Regions from separate parts of the Thermanaeromonas sp. C210 genome, predicted to be linked through region 1. Evidence: riboswitches for the same ligand, from Rfam matches in the RefSeq annotation. Region 1 holds a riboswitch; the other holds the start of a gene.
The links. A riboswitch is a leader RNA that binds a small molecule or an ion and turns the genes downstream of it on or off. The one in region 1 is predicted to bind molybdenum cofactor.

Region 1 (9,250 bases):
GGCGCAGGTACACCGTCAAAAGGTTTCGGTGCCCCAAAGGGCGGTGCTGGATAGGTCTTCATCCACCGGCTCGTAAATTTTCTCAAAAATGGACGGTTTGCATGGGTACTGTTCACCGGTGACCCCGGTAATGATCCAGTCTCCGGGCTCAGCCCGGAGAGGGCCTTCCAAAGTGATAATAACTAACTCCTTAGGCGTTTGAAATGCTTCTATTATCACAGGCTTCCTACGGTATTGGCCCGTGCCGTTAACTGGTTCGTAAGTCTTCTCAAATATATCAGGCTTGCATGGGTACTGCTTGCCGTCTACGCCCGTTATGATCCAGTCGCCCGGAGAAGCCAGAAGTGGGCCCTCCGTAGCCTGGACGACTATCTTTCTGTCAGTTTGGTAGGCTTCGACGACAACCGGTTTCTTGCGGAACTTGCGCTTGTTCATGGTTATCCTCCTTAACTTATAGTATAACACAGAACGGGAGGCCGTCGCCCATAGCTATTGGATACAGACGTAAATAGCCGATTTTAGCCATAAAATAAGCCTGCTTGGCGTCACCGGATTCGCCAAGCAGGCTTCAGGCGTTGAAAAACCAGGTTTCTTGAGGTTTGGTGACCCGTGGGGGATTCGAACCCCCGATCCCGGCTTGAAAGACCGGTGTCTTAACCCCTTGACTAACGGGCCATAAGCCATAAAAATGGTAGCGGTGGTAGGACTCGAACCTACGACACAGCGGGTATGAACCGCTTGCTCTGACCAGCTGAGCTACACCGCCACCCGCGCTTATTATTATGCCTAAAACCGGCCCCGTTGTCAAGGGTCCAAAACCACGGCCAAGGCCCCCAATCCAAAGGGGCCGGGCGCCTGTAAAGGCCTCTTTAGACCTGGAGCGCCCCGGCGCCCTCGGGCCCCCTTGTAGCACGCCTTCACTTACACCGTCCACGCACGATACGCGAACCCGGCCACGCGGGGCGGCTAGGAGCCTCCGGGCGCCGGCTCCTCCTCCCAAGACCCGCCGCCGTCCGGCTCATCCGGCAGGACCCACAGGGAATCCTTCTTGAGGGAAACCTGTACCTCCGCCCCGGCCGCCAGCCCCATATCGCGGAAGACATAGCTGGGTATCTCCAGTTCCACAGTTTCTCCCGAACCGTCCAGGGTGAGGAACACCAGGTAACTGCCGTAACCGTCAAAAAGGCTGGATATCCGGGCCGGAAAGACATTGGCCTGCACCTTGGGCCGCAGGGGCTTCCCCTCCCGGATGATGACCACTTCCCGGGGGCTCAGGCCGAAGACCACCTGCTGTCCTGCTCCCAGCCCCTCCCTCCAGGGCAGTTCACACACAAAACCGCGGGGGGTGCGGGCCACCAGGGACACACCGGGCTCGATATCCGTTATGAGGCCCCTAAATACGTTGCGCCCGGCAAACAGCCGCGCCACTCCCAGAGTGGCCGGCCGGTAGTACACTTCTTCCGGCGTCCCGACCTGGTGAAGCTTCCCCCCCAGCATGACGCCCAGGTGATCGGCCAGCAGGAAGGCCTCTTGGAGGTCGTGGGTAACGTGAATGACGGTGGTCCCCAGCTTGTTGAATACTTCTCTAAGATAAAGGACTAGCTTGCGCCGTATAAAGCTGTCCAGGGCGGAAAAGGGCTCGTCCAGCAGGATAACCGAGGGTTCCACCAGCAGGGCCCGGGCGAGGGCCACCCGCTGCTTCTCCCCGCCGCTCAAATGAAGGGGGGATTTCCTTTCGAGCAAGTGTTCGATCTGGAGGAGCCCGGCCAGCTTCCGGGCCCTGTCCCGGGCCCGGTCGAGGGGCATTTTCCGGGCCCTGGCACCGAAGAGGATGTTATCCATGACCGACAAATGGGGAAACAGGGCCAAATTCTGCGGCAGATAGCCAATTTTCCTTTCCTCCGGCCGGGCCCGGGTTATATCGCGATCCTCCAGGATAATGGAACCCTTTTTTACGGCGTGGACCCCGCAGATGGTGTCCAAGAGCAGGGTTTTACCCGAACCCGAAGGGCCTACGATGACCAGGCACCGGCCCCGCTCCACTCTAAAGGATATATCTTGCAGCCGGAACCCCGGGACTTGCACTTCCACACCGGACAGGTACAGCATTAAAAGGCCGCTCTCCTCTCATTATCGAGATAGCGCAGCGAAAGTAACACCAGAAAGGAAACCAACAACAGGATCCATATCAGGACCACGGCCTTTTCTATATTGGCGCTGGCCAGGTTCAGGTAGATGGCGATGGGCAGGGTTTCGGTTTTGAATTTGGTGGCCCCGGCCAGGGTGACGGTAGCCCCGAATTCTCCCAGAGCCCGGGCCCAGGACAGGATAAAGGCGGAGAGAATCCCCTGCCGGGCCATGGGCAGGGTAACCCGCCAAAAGGCTCCCCCGCTGCTTTCGCCCAGAAGGCGGGCCGTCAGCTCATAATGGGTATCGATGGAATCGAAGACGGCTTTGATCAACCGTATGGCCAGGGCCAGGGTTATGGTCGTCTGGGCCACGATGATACCCGCCGGGGTGAAAACGACGGGGATTAGGTGCTGCTGGATCCACAGGCCGACGGGTTGGTTGAAAAAAATCAACAGGAGGGCGCCCAGGGCGATGGGGGAAACTCCCGTCGGCAGGTCCAGTACGGTGTCCACCAGGATTTTCCCCCGGAAAGGACGGCGGGATAACAGATAGGCCACGGGCGTGCCCAGGATTACGGCCAGGGAGGCGGACACCAGGGATGTTTTAAGGGAGAGGCCGAGGGCGAACTGTATCTCCTTGTCCTGCAAGCTCTCCAGTAGAATATCAGGCCTAACATACGGTATCTGGGCCAAAAACAAGAGTAAGAAGTAGGCCAGGACGATTCCCAAAAGGCCTGTAGTGGCCAGGTTGAAAGCATCCTTTTTCTTCATCACGGTTCCCTTGCCCCTTTACCAGGGGTTTTGGAGGCGGTACTCCCCGCCCACGGGGGCCTGGGGAGCCAGCCGGCGGGCTTCCTCCTCGGTGGTCAGGTAGCCCCATTTTTTAAAGACAGCCTTGCCTTCTTCAGAAGTAAGATAATCGATGAACTGCTGGGCCAAATCCCTCTGGGTGGAATAGCTGGAAACGGCCACCGGGATGTAGCCGATCCTGGACACCTTCTCCGGGGGCAGGTAGATGGTTTCGATTTTATCCGGATTCCAGGAAGCAAATACTTCCCAGCCCAGCACGGCGTCCACCTGTCCCAGGGCCACCAGGTTGGCCACCTTTTCGCAGCTTTCCACATAAGTAACGATGTTTTCCTTCACTTCGGAATCCAAGCCGGCCTTTTCCAAAATCTCCGCTCCGTAAAGGCCCACACAGACCGTGTCCGGCCGGGCCATACCTACCTTTACGCCGGGTTTGGCCAGATCTTCTAGGCCCTGAATGCCTTGGGGATTGCCTTTAGGAACGTTGATAGCGGGGACCAGGTAGACCACGATCCTCTCGGTTTCCGGCAGCACTACCCCTTCCTTTTTGGCCAGCTCCATGAAATCCGAGGAACCCGGCAGGTAAATATCCCCCTGCTTGCTCAATTTCATCTGGCTCAGGACCGCGCCCGACCCGCCGAAGGTGAGAGTCACCCTGGTGCCCGTCCTGGCTTCGAACCTGGCCGCGATCTCTTCCAGGGGAGGCTTGCTGGCCGACCCGGCAAACACCCTGATCTCCCGGGCGGTAGCCACCCCTTCCCCTCCCCTTTCCGGGCGGCCGGCGCAGCCGCCCAGCAGGGCGCTCGCCATTGCCATGGCCATTACCACCGCCGCCAGCATCCATAAGAAGTGCCGCCTGCCGCTCAAGGTTATCCTCCCCCTCAATCTTCCTAAAAGATAACCCCGGCTCGCAAAGGATGCCGGGGTCTGTTCCGCGTGGTCCAAACCTTTCTCCTTTCCGAGCAAGGGGAGGCATGCCCGTTTCCCGGCATACCCCGTGGGCTATATTTTAGCCCAGGCCGGCTGGCCATAGATCTGACCCTTGCTTAAGGGCTCGTCCTTAGGCTCAACCGGCTCGGAGAAAGATATCAAATTTTGTCGGCTACTTCCACGTTCTTATCATACCCTATCGTATCCAGCCCGTCAAGGATGCCCGGTGGTGCGCCCCTAAACTCGTATTTGCAGGTCGCATACCCGGGTACCCGCGTTTTTGCCGGCTCTTGACACGGGACACGGGCTTCATGTCCGGGTGCCTATTTTCGAACCGAACATCTGTCGGCTTCCGGTGGCGGAAACGGCGACTAACAGGCCGTTTAACAAATATAGCGGGATATCTCTGAACGAGAAATTACCTGTAGCCAGGTTCGTTATTATAATAAGTGTTAAGGCGACGGTTAGAATTAGGCCGCGCATCGACCATCCCTTTAACCTTCCAATATTCTTGAGAAACTCCACCACCAATAAAGTAGCCATAGCGGCTCCGGATAAGGTAGCGAGATCGGCGTAGGTAAATAAGCCCTCCATGGCTTTCCCCCCTTCCATGTAAACTGAGCCGGCCTCGGGCTCTCGAGTGAAATTCCTAAGGCTCGGTACCTTCTACTCCCTAAAGAGGGAAGAACTGCCCCTTTTAATAACCCAGTCGTCCGGAGGCCCTTCCTTCCAAACCCGAAACCGGGACGCCAGCCTGTCCCCAATTGATCGACGCACCAGTATGCTTATTATTCCAGATCAGTAACCAATTGCCATATCCTGACTTCTAGTATATAATGGATGCGTAACTACAGAAGAAGGATATATTTGCTCCCCACAACCTAATAGTTCGAGTGCCAAAGGCAAACTTACCGAAAGGTGAGGACGCAAAGCCATAGGGTCTAAAGTACCAACTGGTACTATGACAGCCTGGCTGCCACTTGAAGCCCATTAAACCTGCCCTCATCTTTGGGGCAGACTTTTTTGTCTTCTGGGGAGGGCAAAACTTCATGTCGAGAAAGGTTAAACTACGGGAGTTAATTATGAAGGCCCAAGCTGGTGACCAAGAAGCCCTCGCCGAGCTGATTCAGCGCTTTAGCCCGGTAATTAAGAAATACAGCCGCCGCCTAGGTTATGATTATGAGGAAGCACGCTCTGACTTGGTAGCCTGGATAGTAGACGCCGTTCGCCGATACAAGCCCAAAACCCCGTGGGGAAGGAGCGAACTAGAGCAATACTTTTCAGAAAAGAATAATCGCGGAAAATCATCTTGACAGTTGGGTATGGGGGGTATTAACAGCCTCTTCTCCTTCTCTTTAATTATTGTAACGAGATATGTAGGTTAAAAGGAGGCGCAGAACTATGTCCCCCTAAGCCTGAATCCGGCCAAACTCGACTTTGAAGATGCTCAAGTGGCAGCCTGGCTCTTAACCGGTCTATGCCACGAGGCCACCAGGCTGGCAAGAAAGCAGAAATACTTAAGAAAGCACGAGCTGCTAATCCTTAATAAACCTGTGAATCAAGAATCCGAAGAAGAGGAAAGGGAAATGGTTGACGCCCTTGCTTCTCCTGCCGACACCCTGGCCGAAGTAGAGGACACTCTGTTCCTCGAAGAAGCCCTTTCGGTGCTTACACCCCAACAGCAGAGAGTTATTATCGCTACCGTCTTAAACGGAGCCACGGAATATGAAGTGGCCAAAAAACTAGGGATTTCCCAACCGGCAGTGCACCGGATTAAAGTACGCGCCTTGAACAGGCTTAGGAAGCATTTGGTCCCCGACGGACCCGACCAGCCAGTAGGCACTTGAGACACGCAGCTCTTCGAGAGCCAAAGGTTACAGGGTCGTAGCCCCCCAGATAAATGCAGGCACACCATAATGGCTCTGTATATTTCTCCATATCCTATGCAACTATTCTCATATTTTTGTCTCCTGGCTAATTCTTCACGCATTTTTATACATTTTGTTCTCCTGTAGCCCTCCAATCATGCGGCGCGCTACGGCGTTGGCCAAAGGCATTCCGGATAGGCTAAGCTAGCCGGAAGTTGTCGCTCAAGGCGCCATACGGCCACGGCCGTTGTAAACCAGCTCTCTGCTCGGCCTAATTCAACATCAGGCGCGCTCCGGCCGCCAATAGAACCAGGCCCAGGGCCTTCCACCAGGTAAAGGGGATTTTGTTGAGGCCGAAGAGCCCCAGGTGGTCGATGATCAGGGCCATGGTTACCTGTCCCACAATGATGGCGGTGGTGGCCAGGGCCGCTCCGGCCCGGGATATGCTGGCCATTACGCCGTAGGTGATGAGCACCCCGATAAGACCCCCGAGGAGCAAATACCAGGGGGTCTGGGTAATTTTACCTAAACTGCCGGGGCTAAGGGGCCAAAGAAGTAAAAGGGCAGTCGCTATGGTAGCCGTAAGGTGGACCACGAGGGTGGCCTGGAGGAGGCCGGTAATTTTGGCCAGGGCTGCATTTAGGGAACCTTGAACGGCCATGGCCACCCCGGCCACGAGGGCAATGATCAGGGCGAGGAACATGTTATTGCTCCTTTGCCACAAAGAATCGGCTTTGAGGCTATATAACCCTTTCTTAGTATACCCCGCCCGGCGTCAACCTTGCGCCATGGGCCACCAGGGCAGGCGGCCTTTTACGGGAAGGGCAAGTTGCGGACCATATACATGGAAAAGGGCTATCTGCGGGAAAAATATGAGTCAGGACCTTGGGGCCAAAGCCCCCAGCAGGCAGGAGTAAGTTACGAGTGGCATAATCCCATGGGAAGGAGAAGCAAGGTGCAGGTCTTACCCCTTTTCACCGCTCTTCTCTTAGCCCTTACCCTTTCTTACCCCGGGGCTGTACAGGCCCATTCCCCGTGCGGCTGTGAAGGCGAAAACCGCACCCTCATGTTGACCGACCCGCCCCTTAAGGGGCAGGATGTAGCCGAACTCCAGTATGTACTGTCCCGGATGGGCTTTTACTTTGGACCGCCCACCGGCGTCTACGACCGTATCACCCAGCGGGCGGTGATCAATCTCCAGCGGGCCCACGGCCTCCTCCCTTCCGGAGAGGTGGACACTGCAACTTACCAGGCCTTAAGTAACAGGGTCCAACCTGTAGCCCGGGAAGCCGGGGAAGGCCCCCCGCCGGGCAGCAAGATCCAGATCCTGGTGGACACCGACCAATTGTACCTTTATCTCCTGGTAGACGGCCGGGTATTCCGCCAGTATCCCGTGGCCATAGGCAAGTATACTTCGCCCTCGCCGGTGGGGGAGTGGAAGATTGTGGATAAGTCTTACGAGAGCGGGGGTCCCTTCGGCACCCGCTGGATGGGCCTTAACGTGCCGTGGGGGAACTACGGCATCCACGGTACTAATCGCCCCTGGTCCGTAGGCTGGCCCGCTTCCGCCGGCTGCTTCCGCATGCTAAACGAACATGTAGAAGAAATCTTCCCCTGGATATCCGTAGGAACCCCGGTCATAGTAAAGGGCCCCCTGGTACCGCCCACGGGGCCCTTAAAACCGGGAACCATATCGCCAGAAGTGGTGACTTTACAGGCCAGGCTGCGGGAAAAGGGGTTTTACCTCTTCGGTCCGACGGACGGCGACTACGGCCCCATGACCGTCCTGGCCGTAAAGGCCTTTCAAATAATGGAGGGTATAAAACCCACCGGCATAGCCGACCGCCAGACCCTGCAGGCTCTGGGGTTTGAGGTAGCCCCGGAAGCCGTTGCCTCGCCCTGACCCCGATCCTGGGGGCCTCGGTCCGGAGCAACCAGGCCCAGTTCTCGGCGCGCCCGCCCCTGCGGCCGGGCGCGCCCAAGCTCCAGGACCCCAATAGAAGAAGCTAACAGCGCCCTATTCCGCTATTACCGGCACCAACTCAAAGCGCAGAACGTCGACGAGTCCGCGGTTGGTGAGGCGCAGCTCCGGGATGACCGGCAGGGCCACAAAGGCCATGGTCATAAAGGGAGAGGTCATCTGACACCCCAGTTCCCGCGAGGCTTTAAGCACTTCCTCCACCTGTCCGGCGACCGTCTCTACCGGCTGGTCGGACATGAGCCCCGCAATGGGTAAGGGAAGCAGCGCCAGAATCCGGCCGTCCCTTACTACGGCCATACCGCCACCGCACCGGGCCAGGGTGTTGCCTGCCAGGGCCATATCGGCCTCGTCGGTGCCCACGATAATCAGGTTGTGGCTGTCATGGGCTACCGTCGAGGCCAGGGCCCCTGCCTTAAAGCCAAAACCCTTTACCAGGGCGAGGCCCCTGGTTCCCGTGCCGCGGTGGCGTTCCACCACCGCCACTTTGGCAATGTCGCGCTCCGGAGAGGCCTTCACCTGCCCGTCCTCTACCTCTAACTCTTCGATAACGTGCCTGGTGAGGATGCTTCCCTCCAGTACCTGGATTATGCGGACCCGTACCGAACTCCTGCCGGGAGGAGCGGGGATGGTAAAGTGGTCCGCCGTCAGGGCTTCCTTCAGGTGTACCGAATTCCTGACCTCGTCCGGGTAAGTAGGCTCCGGGAGTTCGACTAAAAGCCGGCCCCCCTCCGCCACTTCCCGGCCCGCAACCATGACCTTTTCTACCTTAACGGCCGCCAGGTCGGAAAGGAAGACGATGTCCGCCCATCTCCCCGGAGCGATACTGCCCAGGTCTTGGGCCAGCCCGAAACACTCGGCGGTATTGAGGGTTACGGCCTGGATGGCCACCAGGGGATTGAGACCCTCGCTGATGGCTCGGCGGAGAACATGGTCCATGTGGCCCTGGGAAAGGAGGGTTTCAGGATGGGTATCGTCGGTTACCAGGACCGCTCGCCGGGGGTCTACGCAGTTCTCCGTCAGGCTCTTAACGGTCTCCCGCACATCCCTGGCGGCCGAACCCTCCCGCATCATGGCGTACATGCCCAGCCGGAGGCGGGCCAGGGCATCGATAGCCCTGGTAGACTCATGGCAGCAGCATATACCGGCCGCCGCATAGGCGGGCAATCCCTTTTCGGTCTCCAGGAGGGCATAGTGGCCGGTAACCGGCTTGCCCGCCTCCAGGGTGGCCCTGATTTCCCCGTGTACCTTCTCGTCTCCGTTAAGCACGCCGGGGAAATTCATCATCTCTCCCAGCCCCACTATGTTTTCCCACTGCATGGCCTGGGCCACCTCTTCGGGGCCAAAGGCGGCCCCCGCATCCTCCAGGCCGGGCGCGGCCGGCACGCAGGAGGGCATGGTGGCATAAACCCTCAAGGGGAGATTCCGGCCTTCTTCCACCATCAGTCTTACACCCTCCAGGCCCAGGACATTGGCGATTTCGTGGGGATCCATAAAAATAGCGGTAGTGCCCCGGGGAAGGACCGCCCGGGCAAACT
Region 2 (9,250 bases), on a different contig from region 1:
GGGCAAGGACACCATAGAAACGGAAGAAATCCTCCGCGATGAGCTGAAGGACCCGGATGTTAAGGTGGCCTGTATCGGTCCGGCCGGGGAGAATATGGTGCGCTACGCCTGCATCCAGGTTACTCCCCAGCGCTCTTTGGGCAGAAGCGGCATGGGTGCGGTTATGGGCTCTAAAAACCTCAAAGCCGTGGCCGTCCGGGGGACTAAAGGTATAGCCATTGCCGAACCGGACAAATTTCACGACCTGGCTTTAGAGTTTCACCGTCGGCTGCGGGCTAATGATGTGTATCCGGCTGTTTCTAAATACGGCACCCCGGGTATTGTGTCTATAATGAACATGATAGGGCGCTTTCCCACGAAAAACTTCCAGTACGGGGCCTATGAGTGGGCCGATGACATAAATGCCGAGTCTCTGCATAAAAAACATTTTGTGAAGCACCTGGCCTGCTACGCCTGTCCGGTGGCCTGCGACAAGCTTTTTAAGATAAAAGAAGGAGAGTATCGGGGGCTTGCCTGCCGGAGTGTAGAATACGAGACCCTGAACGGCTTCGGCGCTAATATATTAAACCGGGACCTTGCTTCGATCCTTAAGGCCAACGATATGGCGGATAGATTGGGCCTGGACGTAATATCGGCCAGCCGGGCTATTTCCTTTGCTATGGAGTTATGGGAAAAGGGGATACTGAGCCACGGCGAAGTAGAGGGGATGGATCTTTCCTGGGGCAATATGGAAACGGTTTTTAAGCTCCTTAACATGATAGCTTACCGCCAGGGCTTTGGGGACCTCCTGGCCGAAGGAGTAAAGAGGGCTGCCGAGAAGATAGGCCGCGGCGCAGAATACTATGCCATGCATGTGAAGGGCCAGGAGATAGCAGCCCAGGACGGAAGGGCTCAGCAGTCCATGGGCCTGGCCCATGTTACCTCCAACCGCGGGGCCGACCACCTCAAGGGTTTTCCCACTATTGACGAGACCGGTTATCCTGCCGAAGCGGAGCGCCGGTATGGTAAGGAATACTTACCGGATATGGCAGACCCGCGCAGTATCAAACATAAAGGGTTTTTAGTTAAGGATGGGGAAGACTTTGCAGCAGTGGTAGACAGCGCCGGAAACTGCAAATCGGGAGGCACTTTTGTCCTGGCCGAGATTTACTGGGAGGATATGGCCAGGGCCATCCGCTATGCTACCGGGCTGGAGATAGAGGTACAGGGTTTAAAGAAAATAGGGGAAAGGATATACAACCTCCAGCGCTGCTACAATGTTTTGTGCGGCATCAGCCGCAAAGACGATACTTTACCCCGTAGATTTCTGGAAGAGCCCAACCCCTCTGCGGCGGCTAAAGGATTGGTGTGTAGGCTGGAGCCTATGCTTGAGGAGTATTATTACCTGCGGAATTGGGATCCCCGTACTGGATACCCGACTATCAAGAAACTGGAGGAATTGGACCTCAAGGATGCTGTAGACCGGATCGGACGCGAAAAGTTGATTTATTCCCGGGAAGACATGAAGCCGGATCGAAGTGAGTGAGTTAGGAATGCGGTACCTTATTATCGGCAACAGTGCGGCAGGGGTGACGGCGGCCGAAGCCATCCGGAAGATAGACACTAAGGGAGAGATCACCATCGTCTCCGACGAGCCTTATCCGGCTTATTCCAGGATTTTTATCACCAATGTCTTGGCCGGCAAGGCGAGGCCAGAAAACATATTAATGCGGCCGCCGGGCTTTTACGAGGAGTTTCAGATCAAGGCTGTTTTGGGGCAAAAGGTGGTGCAGATAGATCCGGCAAACCACGAGGCTTATTTAGAAAAGGGGGCTGTGCTTACCTTTGATCGCCTGCTCTTAGCTACGGGGGCTTCGCCCCAACTGCCTTCCGTGCCGGGTAGCGGTTTGCGGGGGATTACCGGTATGCGAACTTTGGCCGACGCCTTAGAAGTAGCGAAAAGGATCGAAGATACGCCGGGGTTGCCGGTAGTTGTTGTAGGCGGTGGCCTGGTGAGTCTTAAGGTTACTGAGGCGCTAATAGGGCGGGGAGGGGAAGCAACTCTAATAGTTAAATCGCCCCAAGTTCTTTCCCAGATGCTGGATGAAAGAGCGGCCGGCATTATCCAAAGACGTATGGCAGACGCCGGCGTAACGATAAGGCTGGGTTGTGATCTTAGGGCTTATGAGGGTGAAGGAGAATTAGAGGCCGTTTACTTAGAGGACGGGCAAGAGATAGCTGCAAGGCTGGCCATAGTAGCTAAAGGTGTACGTCCTAACCTTGAGCTGGCTCAAGGAGCTGGTCTGCACGTGAACCAGGGGATAGTAGTGAACCCCTATCAAGAGACCAGCCGGGAGGGGATTTATGCAGCCGGGGATGTGGCCGAAGCTTACGATCCCGTCCGGCAGCAGGGCAGTGTTAACGCCATGTGGCCCAATGCCGTATTTCAGGGTGAGGCTGCAGGTCTTAACATGGCGGGGCAGCGCGTAGCCTGCCGCCCGGGGACGAGGGTAAACGCCGCTTCCTTTTTGGGCCTTCAGGCCGCATCGGTGGGCCGTGTCCGGCCGCTGGACGGGGACGAGGAGGAGGTGGTGGTAAACCGTGAGGGTTATTACCACAAGCTGGTTTTCCGCGAGGAATTCTTGGTGGGAGCCGTGATAGTAGGGGATATAAGGAGCATAGGACATTACCGGTGGTTAATAGCCGAACAAAAGCCGGCCCATTTCCTGCGGCGGGAGCTGGGGAGGAAAATCTATAATTTCAGCGCCTACCGGCTCCAGGTGGCCCCCTGGTGCCGAGAGGCTTAAAGGGTTTATATTTAAGAGGTCATAAAGGGAGGGCTACCTTAGTGGGGTAGAAGTTTCTTTTTTCGGTTCATGGCAGGTGTTGTTTAAGACTGGTAAATATAAGCTGGATATCCCCTCCCCGCAAAGCATTTCTTCATTGCTTAAACTTCTGTCCTCTCAATTTCCTTTCTTGCAGGACCCCACCTTAGCCAATGTGTTAGGCTTAAGTTTAAACGGCAGGCGGGTTCCGCAGGAAGAATGGGATAGGACTCTGGTAGAAGACGGGGACAGGGTGGAGATTTTCAACGCCGTAGTGGGAGGCTAATTTTAGGAAGGGGATTGGGATAATGGGAAAAATGGCATGGGTAGACCTTACCACCCGGCAAATCCGGGTAGAAGAAGTTCCCCAGGAATATACTGGCAAGTATTTGGGAAGCCGGGGGATAGCGGCGAGGATCCTTTATGACCACGTAGGTCCGGACATTTCTCCCTTTGATCCCCGCAATCTTTTGATCTTTTCGGTGGGCCCTTTTACGGGTACTCCTTGGCCGTGTGGGGCTCGCTATACTGTCACCGCCAAATCCCCGGCCACGGGAGCCTATGGTTATGGCAACAGTTCGGGCTTCTTCGGTCCTGAATTGAGAAAAGCAGGCTATGATCTGGTAGTTATTACCGGTAAGGCGTCTGAACCGGTATACTTGTCCCTCCTGGATGGGCAGATCGACATCCTGCCGGCCGGGGAGCTGTGGGGAAAAACCACCGCCGAAACTGAAACTATCCTTCGCCAGAGATATCCGGGAAGCCGGGTGGCTTCCATAGGGCCCGCCGGGGAAAATCTGGTATACTTTGCGGCCGTTATTAACGATTATGCCCGGGCTGCCGCCCGCACCGGCATGGGGGCGGTCATGGGTTCCAAAAACTTAAAGGCTTTGGTGGTAAAAGGCTCTCAGAAACTTTCCTTTCCTCCTGCATTTGTGGCCACGGCGCGGGAGGCCATGGCCCGGGTACGCGAACATCCCGGTAGCCGGGCGTACCGCCAATGGGGCACGGTGGTGCTGATTGCTTCGAAAAACAAAATAGGCGACATGCCTTCCAAGAACCACCGCTGGGGACAGTTCCCGGGCGGTAAAAATATTGATGCTCAAGCTGTAGCCCGTTACACAGTCCGCACCCAGGGCTGTTTTGCCTGCCCCATTAGATGTTCACGCATAACTTGTGTTCCAGAAGGCCCCTTCAAGACCCCGGAAGCGGAAGGGCCTGAGTACGAGACCACCAATGCCTTGGGTTCCAACTTGTGGAATGACAATATAGAAGTGGTCATCCATGCTAATAAATTATGTAACGAACTGGGGTTGGATACTATTTCCACCGGTATGGTTATTTCTTTTGCCATGGAAGCCAGGGAAAAAGGGCTGCTGCAGGCGGAAAAATATAGCCTGGCCTGGGGGGACCCGGAAACTATCCTGGGACTCATTAGGGATATAGCTTACCGCGAAGGGCTGGGAGAGCTTCTTGCCGAGGGAGTTAAAGGGGCTAGCATGAAGCTCGGGAGTTCAAGCCGTGATTTTGCGCTGCATGTTAAGGGAGTAGAGGTCCCGCGCCAAGAAGGCCGGGTTTTAAAAGCCTTCGGGTTGGCCCATGCTACTGGTAATCGGGGAGCAGATCATCTTTATGCTTTGCCCATTATTGATTTGGCCGGAAAAACAGATGTAGCCGAGGAGTGGTTGCCTGAGTGCGGGCCCGAACTCATGCAGGTAACTTCTGAGAAGTTCAAGGCCCACATGGTCCGCTTTACCGAGGCTTGTAATGCCCTGGCGGATGCCTTAGGAATATGCAAATTTAGTTTCACCGAAACTTATGCCTTGTCTCCCTATGATCTGGCGAAGGGATTGCGGGCCTTAGGGATACCTATTAAAGATGAAGAGATTTTACTGGCCGGACAGCGGATAGTAAATCTGGAGCGGATGTATAATGTGCGTCACGGTTTGGGCCGCAAAGACGATTACCTCCCGCCGCGCTTTTTAAAGGAACCCTTAGATGTATACGTTCACCCTGAAGATATTGAAAGGGTTTCTCCCCAGGAGGCAGAACTCCTTTACCAAGGCCTGACCGTTGACCTCGATACCATGCTGGACGAATACTACACCCTGGGCGGGTGGACCAAAGAAGGCATTCCCACCCCGGCCCGCCTGAAAGAACTTGGTCTAGAGGACCTGATCAAGGATCTGCCTAGAAATGATTAACAGTATCTATACGGGTTGCCGCTGAAATTAAAAGGGTTGAAGGCTGACGGGGATGCGCGCGCCCCGGCTCTTTTGCCATGGAGGGTGACGGTCAGGTGTCTCTGGTTTTTTCCAACGCGAGGCGTACAGAAACGTTTACTGACGGTTTGCGCGACAAGAGTTACAGGTATGACTATCGGAACCGGTGCGACGGCAGGGAACTTTTAAGGGCCGTTCACGACAGTTCAGTTCCCTGTGTCTTCCTTGATCCGCAGTACCGGGGCGTGCTCGACAAGTTGGCCTACGGCAACGAAGGCGTAAGCAGGGGTATGCGGCGTTCTATGCTGCCCCAGATGAGCGAGGAAACTATAAGGGAATTTATCCAGGAGATAAGCAGGGTCCTCATTCCCAGCGGCCACCTGTTTCTCTGGGTAGATAAGTTCCACCTTTGTGAGGGAGTTTCCGGTTGGCTTCCCCGGGACTTGCAGGTAGTGGATATGATCGTATGGAATAAGCAGAAGATGGGAATGGGGTATCGGACGCGAAGGCAGTGCGAGTACCTGGTGGTCATTCAGAAGAGGCCTATTCGGGCTAAAGGTATTTGGGCGGTTCATGATATTCCCGACGTGTGGGAAGAAAGGGTGGTCGGCGCGCATCCCCACTGCAAGCCGGTAGGCTTACAGAAGCGCCTGATAGAGGCGGTGACCAACCCGGGGGATGTGGTGCTGGACCCGGCAGCCGGTAGTTATTCCGTGCTGGAAGCGTGCAAGCTTGCGGGCCGCAAGTTTCTGGGGGCCGACCTGGTTTACGGTACGCCGCCTGCACGGGATTAGGTGGTCTTCAATGCCCTCCCGGAATAGCCGGTCTGCCGGGCTACCTGCCCCGGCAGGGGATACTGCCGGGGAGGAGGTTTGGCTCATGGAATGGCCGCAATTTCTCACGACATCGGCAGCCTTCAAAGGCTGCCTTTTTTACTTCACAGGAACCCCCGGTGTCTTCGAGTTGGAGGCTACGCGGCGCACTGGCTGCCAGAAACAGCGCCAGGCTTGAGGTGGATCGTCGCCTGATAATATAAATATAATAGCCCCCAGCACTACAATGCGCCTGACCGGCCTAGGTTTAACTAGGGCGTGGCCGTGGTTTCGGGACTGCGGGCGGTAGAGCCGGGGTTCGCGTTCGGCTTTACCTCCACCCTGACGTAAATTTGTTTTCCAGCCAACAGAACATTTTTTCACAACCCAGGCTGATGCAGGCGATGACGAGGAGGCAGGCCATGATTATGTCCACCCGAATAAGGCTTTCCGCCTTTATCAGCAGGGCACCTATGCCGGTAGGAATGGCTATCATCTCGGCGACTGCTACTGTGCGCCAGGCCATCCCGGCTTCCAAACGGAGGCCGGTAAAGATTTGAGGCAGGGCCATGGGGAGCACGACTCTGCGCAGCACCATGAGAGGCGGGGCTCCCAGGGTCCGGGCGGCGATGATATACTGCCTGTCTACCGACTTTATACCGGTTGTGGTGTTGTACAGGACGGGGATGAAGGTGCAGATGAAAATTATGGTCACCGGCAGCGTTTCGTTTAAACCAACCCAGAGCATGAGGAGGGGCATCCAGCCCAGGGTCGGAATAGGATACAGGAGGCTGAACAGCGGGCTAAAGAATCTATAGGCAAATTCACTCCAACCCATCAAAATGCCCATGGACAACCCCACAATACTCCCTGCCAAAAACCCCAATGCCACCCGAGTTAAGGAAAAGGCCAGGTTCTCAACCAGTATACCTTGCAAAAGCATCTGTCCTAAAGCCCTCAATACGCTGCTCAAAGGGGGAACAAGGGGGGTGTCGGCCAGACGCCCGCCTGCTTCCCAGGCTATGGCGACCAATATCAAAGGCAACCCGTTTAAGGCCTTAGGCCATGATTGCATCTTGCTCACCATTCCCCAGTTCATGATTTAGGCCAAAGGTCTTCTGCCCGTACCGGAGTATTCAGATAGCCTAGGGACTCCATTAGGTCAATTACCTTCTGGATTTCCCCCGGTTCCAGGTCCGGGGTATAACGCAGGTTGGCCATGGATTGACGTACTATTTCCGGCGTCACCTCCAGGGAAGCTTCGGGGGTAGCCATTTCGTTCTTCACCACCGACTGGTATTCGTTCAGGCGAGCGGCTACTATGTTGGCAGCCTCTTCCGGATGCCGGTTGATATAATCGAGAGCGCGAGCATTTACGGCTTTAAGCTTTTCTACCGCCTGGGGGTCCTTTTTAAGCAGCCTCTCGGTGACCACGAGCACGCTACCCTGCATGTCCGGCCAGATCTCTTGACTTGTGGCCAGCACCCCCATGCCCGGTAGACTGCCGGCCATGGTCGCAAAGTGTTCGGGGACAAAAATGGCGTCTACCTGGCCTGTCTGCAAGGCTAAGAGTTGCTTGGACGGGTTCATGCGGGCGGTACGGCCTAGTATTTTGGCTTCATTTAACCCCTTCTGCCTCAGAAGAAAAACAAAAAGCAAATCGGTGGTCGAACCCGGCTGCATATTAGCTATTTTAATTCCTTCTTTTTCCAGGCCCTCTATTTCCCGTACTCGAGCCTGGTTCGAAACCAGTGCATAGCCGTTTTTGTGCGTACCGGCTACGATTCTTAAGGATACGCCGCCGTGAGCATAAGCGGTCAGCGCAGGAACCAGACAGATATAGGCTACATCGATATCTCCTTTGGTAAGGGCTGCGGCCAAGGCCGTACCGGTGGCGTACACGTTGCAACTGCGGACTTTAAGACCGGCTTCTTCAAACCAACCCTTCTCCTGAGCCACGTAAAACCCGGCCGCATGGTCGGTATATTCTACGGCCACTGTAACTTCTGTAGCTTCTTCCTGTTTCTTTTCCGTTTCCGCTGGGCCTAGGCGGCCGCAACCCCCAGAGACCAGCAGTAAGACCACAAGCACCCCGATAGCCAGTATACTTTTGGTCCTAAAAAAGTTTCCCATAAGGATTTTCCTCCCCCTTTTGAAATGAGTCGAGGCTTTGACTGTTAAGGTCGACAATGGCCGGAGCGGGTCTAGAGCATAACAACTTTAACCTGCGGATCAGGGAAAGGCCTGCGACCCGGCTTGGCCCGCCCGAGAGGGCACATGTTACCCGCCTCCGGCCCGCGGGTTTGGGCCCCAAAAATAATGCCCCACCGCTAGGAGGTGGGGCTAGTAAGAAGACACCCAAAATAACCCTAACTGAGCCACCTCCTTTTCAAACCTCGGAAGGCATACCCGTTTCCAGATATACCCCGTGGGCTTGGAAAACCCAGGCCGACTAACCATGGGTTGCCCTTTAGGTTAACCGGCTCGGAGAGGCTTCTTGTCGAGTTTATTTCTACATATGTTCAAAAATTCCTGCCGACATCCACCCTTTAACCGCCGAATTTCCTTTGGATATGGTACATCCATAATTTACCAACGCGGTTGGTCCGGGCTTCCCGCAGGCAAGGAGCAGGGGGCCAGAACCGGCGCCGGCGGCGGTTATTTATTGAGTTGCCTGATTAGAGCCCGCAGCCGCTGCCGGTAAGCCGCCGGGTCGCGGCAGGCATGCTCAAAAGCAGTCCTACTGCCGGGCCAGTACCGAGCCATAAGGTGCCTAATGCCGGCCACGGCTGAAGGATAAAAGTTAAGCGGATCGAAGTCCACCTCCAGGGCACCTGCCGCCCGGGCCGCCTTTATTAGGGAGGCCAAGTTTTCAGGAACATCCGTCAGCCCGGGTATCACCGGAGCAACAAAAACCCAGGTTTTGATGCCGGACCCGGCGAGCTTTTCCAGGGCTTTGAGGCGCCGGGAAGGAGGGGAGGCACCGGGCTCCAGTAGCCCGGCCAGTCGGTCATTCAAAGTGGTAATGGTAAAGCCTACTTCGGCGGAGGGCATGGTCCTCAAGAGGTCTATATCCCTAATGACCAGGTCGGACTTGGTGAGGATGGATACCTGCAGCCTGCTTCGGGTTAGTAGTTCCAAACAACTTCGCGTCAGGCCGTACTTTTTCTCGATGGGCTGGTATGCGTCGGTAACGCTGGCCAGCATGACGCTCCCCGTCTTGGGCCGGCGCAGCTGGCGGGCCAAGACCTCGACAAAGTTCCTCTTGACGCCTACGAAGGAGCCCCATTTTTCCCGGCCGCCACAGAAGCGCGTCATGCAGCTGGCGTAGCAATAAATGCATCCGTGGCTGCAGCCGGTATAGGGGTTAAGGCAGTAGTCCATGCCGGGGATGCGGGAGCGGTTCAGGGCG

Region 2: it holds a riboswitch for molybdenum cofactor, as region 1 does, so the genes downstream of both, TAMC210_RS11215 (ABC transporter substrate-binding protein) here and modA (molybdate ABC transporter substrate-binding protein) in region 1, are expected to answer to the same signal.

What each region holds. Positions count from the first base shown of each region.
Region 1 is NZ_BLWF01000002.1:471,899-481,148, forward strand. Features, by position in the region: gene TAMC210_RS06400 (DUF4231 domain-containing protein) at 1-76, shown strand, start outside; partial or broken gene TAMC210_RS13925 (hypothetical protein) at 250-435, opposite strand; tRNA gene TAMC210_RS06415 (tRNA-Glu) at 601-675, opposite strand; tRNA gene TAMC210_RS06420 (tRNA-Met) at 690-766, opposite strand; gene TAMC210_RS06425 (ABC transporter ATP-binding protein) at 967-2,109, opposite strand; gene TAMC210_RS06430 (ABC transporter permease) at 2,109-2,900, opposite strand; gene modA (molybdate ABC transporter substrate-binding protein) at 2,919-3,803, opposite strand; molybdenum cofactor riboswitch at 3,872-4,029, opposite strand; gene TAMC210_RS06440 (hypothetical protein) at 4,176-4,460, opposite strand; cyclic di-GMP riboswitch class I at 4,758-4,847, shown strand; gene TAMC210_RS06445 (helix-turn-helix domain-containing protein) at 4,916-5,179, shown strand; gene TAMC210_RS06450 (sigma-70 family RNA polymerase sigma factor) at 5,318-5,713, shown strand; gene TAMC210_RS06455 (DMT family transporter) at 6,006-6,437, opposite strand; gene TAMC210_RS06460 (L,D-transpeptidase family protein) at 6,564-7,637, shown strand; gene ade (adenine deaminase) at 7,752-9,250, opposite strand, start outside.
Region 2 is NZ_BLWF01000004.1:184,307-193,556, reverse strand. Features, by position in the region: gene TAMC210_RS11245 (aldehyde ferredoxin oxidoreductase family protein) at 1-1,525, shown strand, start outside; gene TAMC210_RS11240 (NAD(P)/FAD-dependent oxidoreductase) at 1,533-2,786, shown strand; gene thiS (sulfur carrier protein ThiS) at 2,863-3,090, shown strand; gene TAMC210_RS11230 (aldehyde ferredoxin oxidoreductase family protein) at 3,113-5,008, shown strand; gene TAMC210_RS11225 (DNA-methyltransferase) at 5,110-5,820, shown strand; gene TAMC210_RS11220 (ABC transporter permease) at 6,170-6,871, opposite strand; gene TAMC210_RS11215 (ABC transporter substrate-binding protein) at 6,934-7,971, opposite strand; molybdenum cofactor riboswitch at 8,205-8,340, opposite strand; gene TAMC210_RS11210 (SPL family radical SAM protein) at 8,497-9,250, opposite strand, start outside.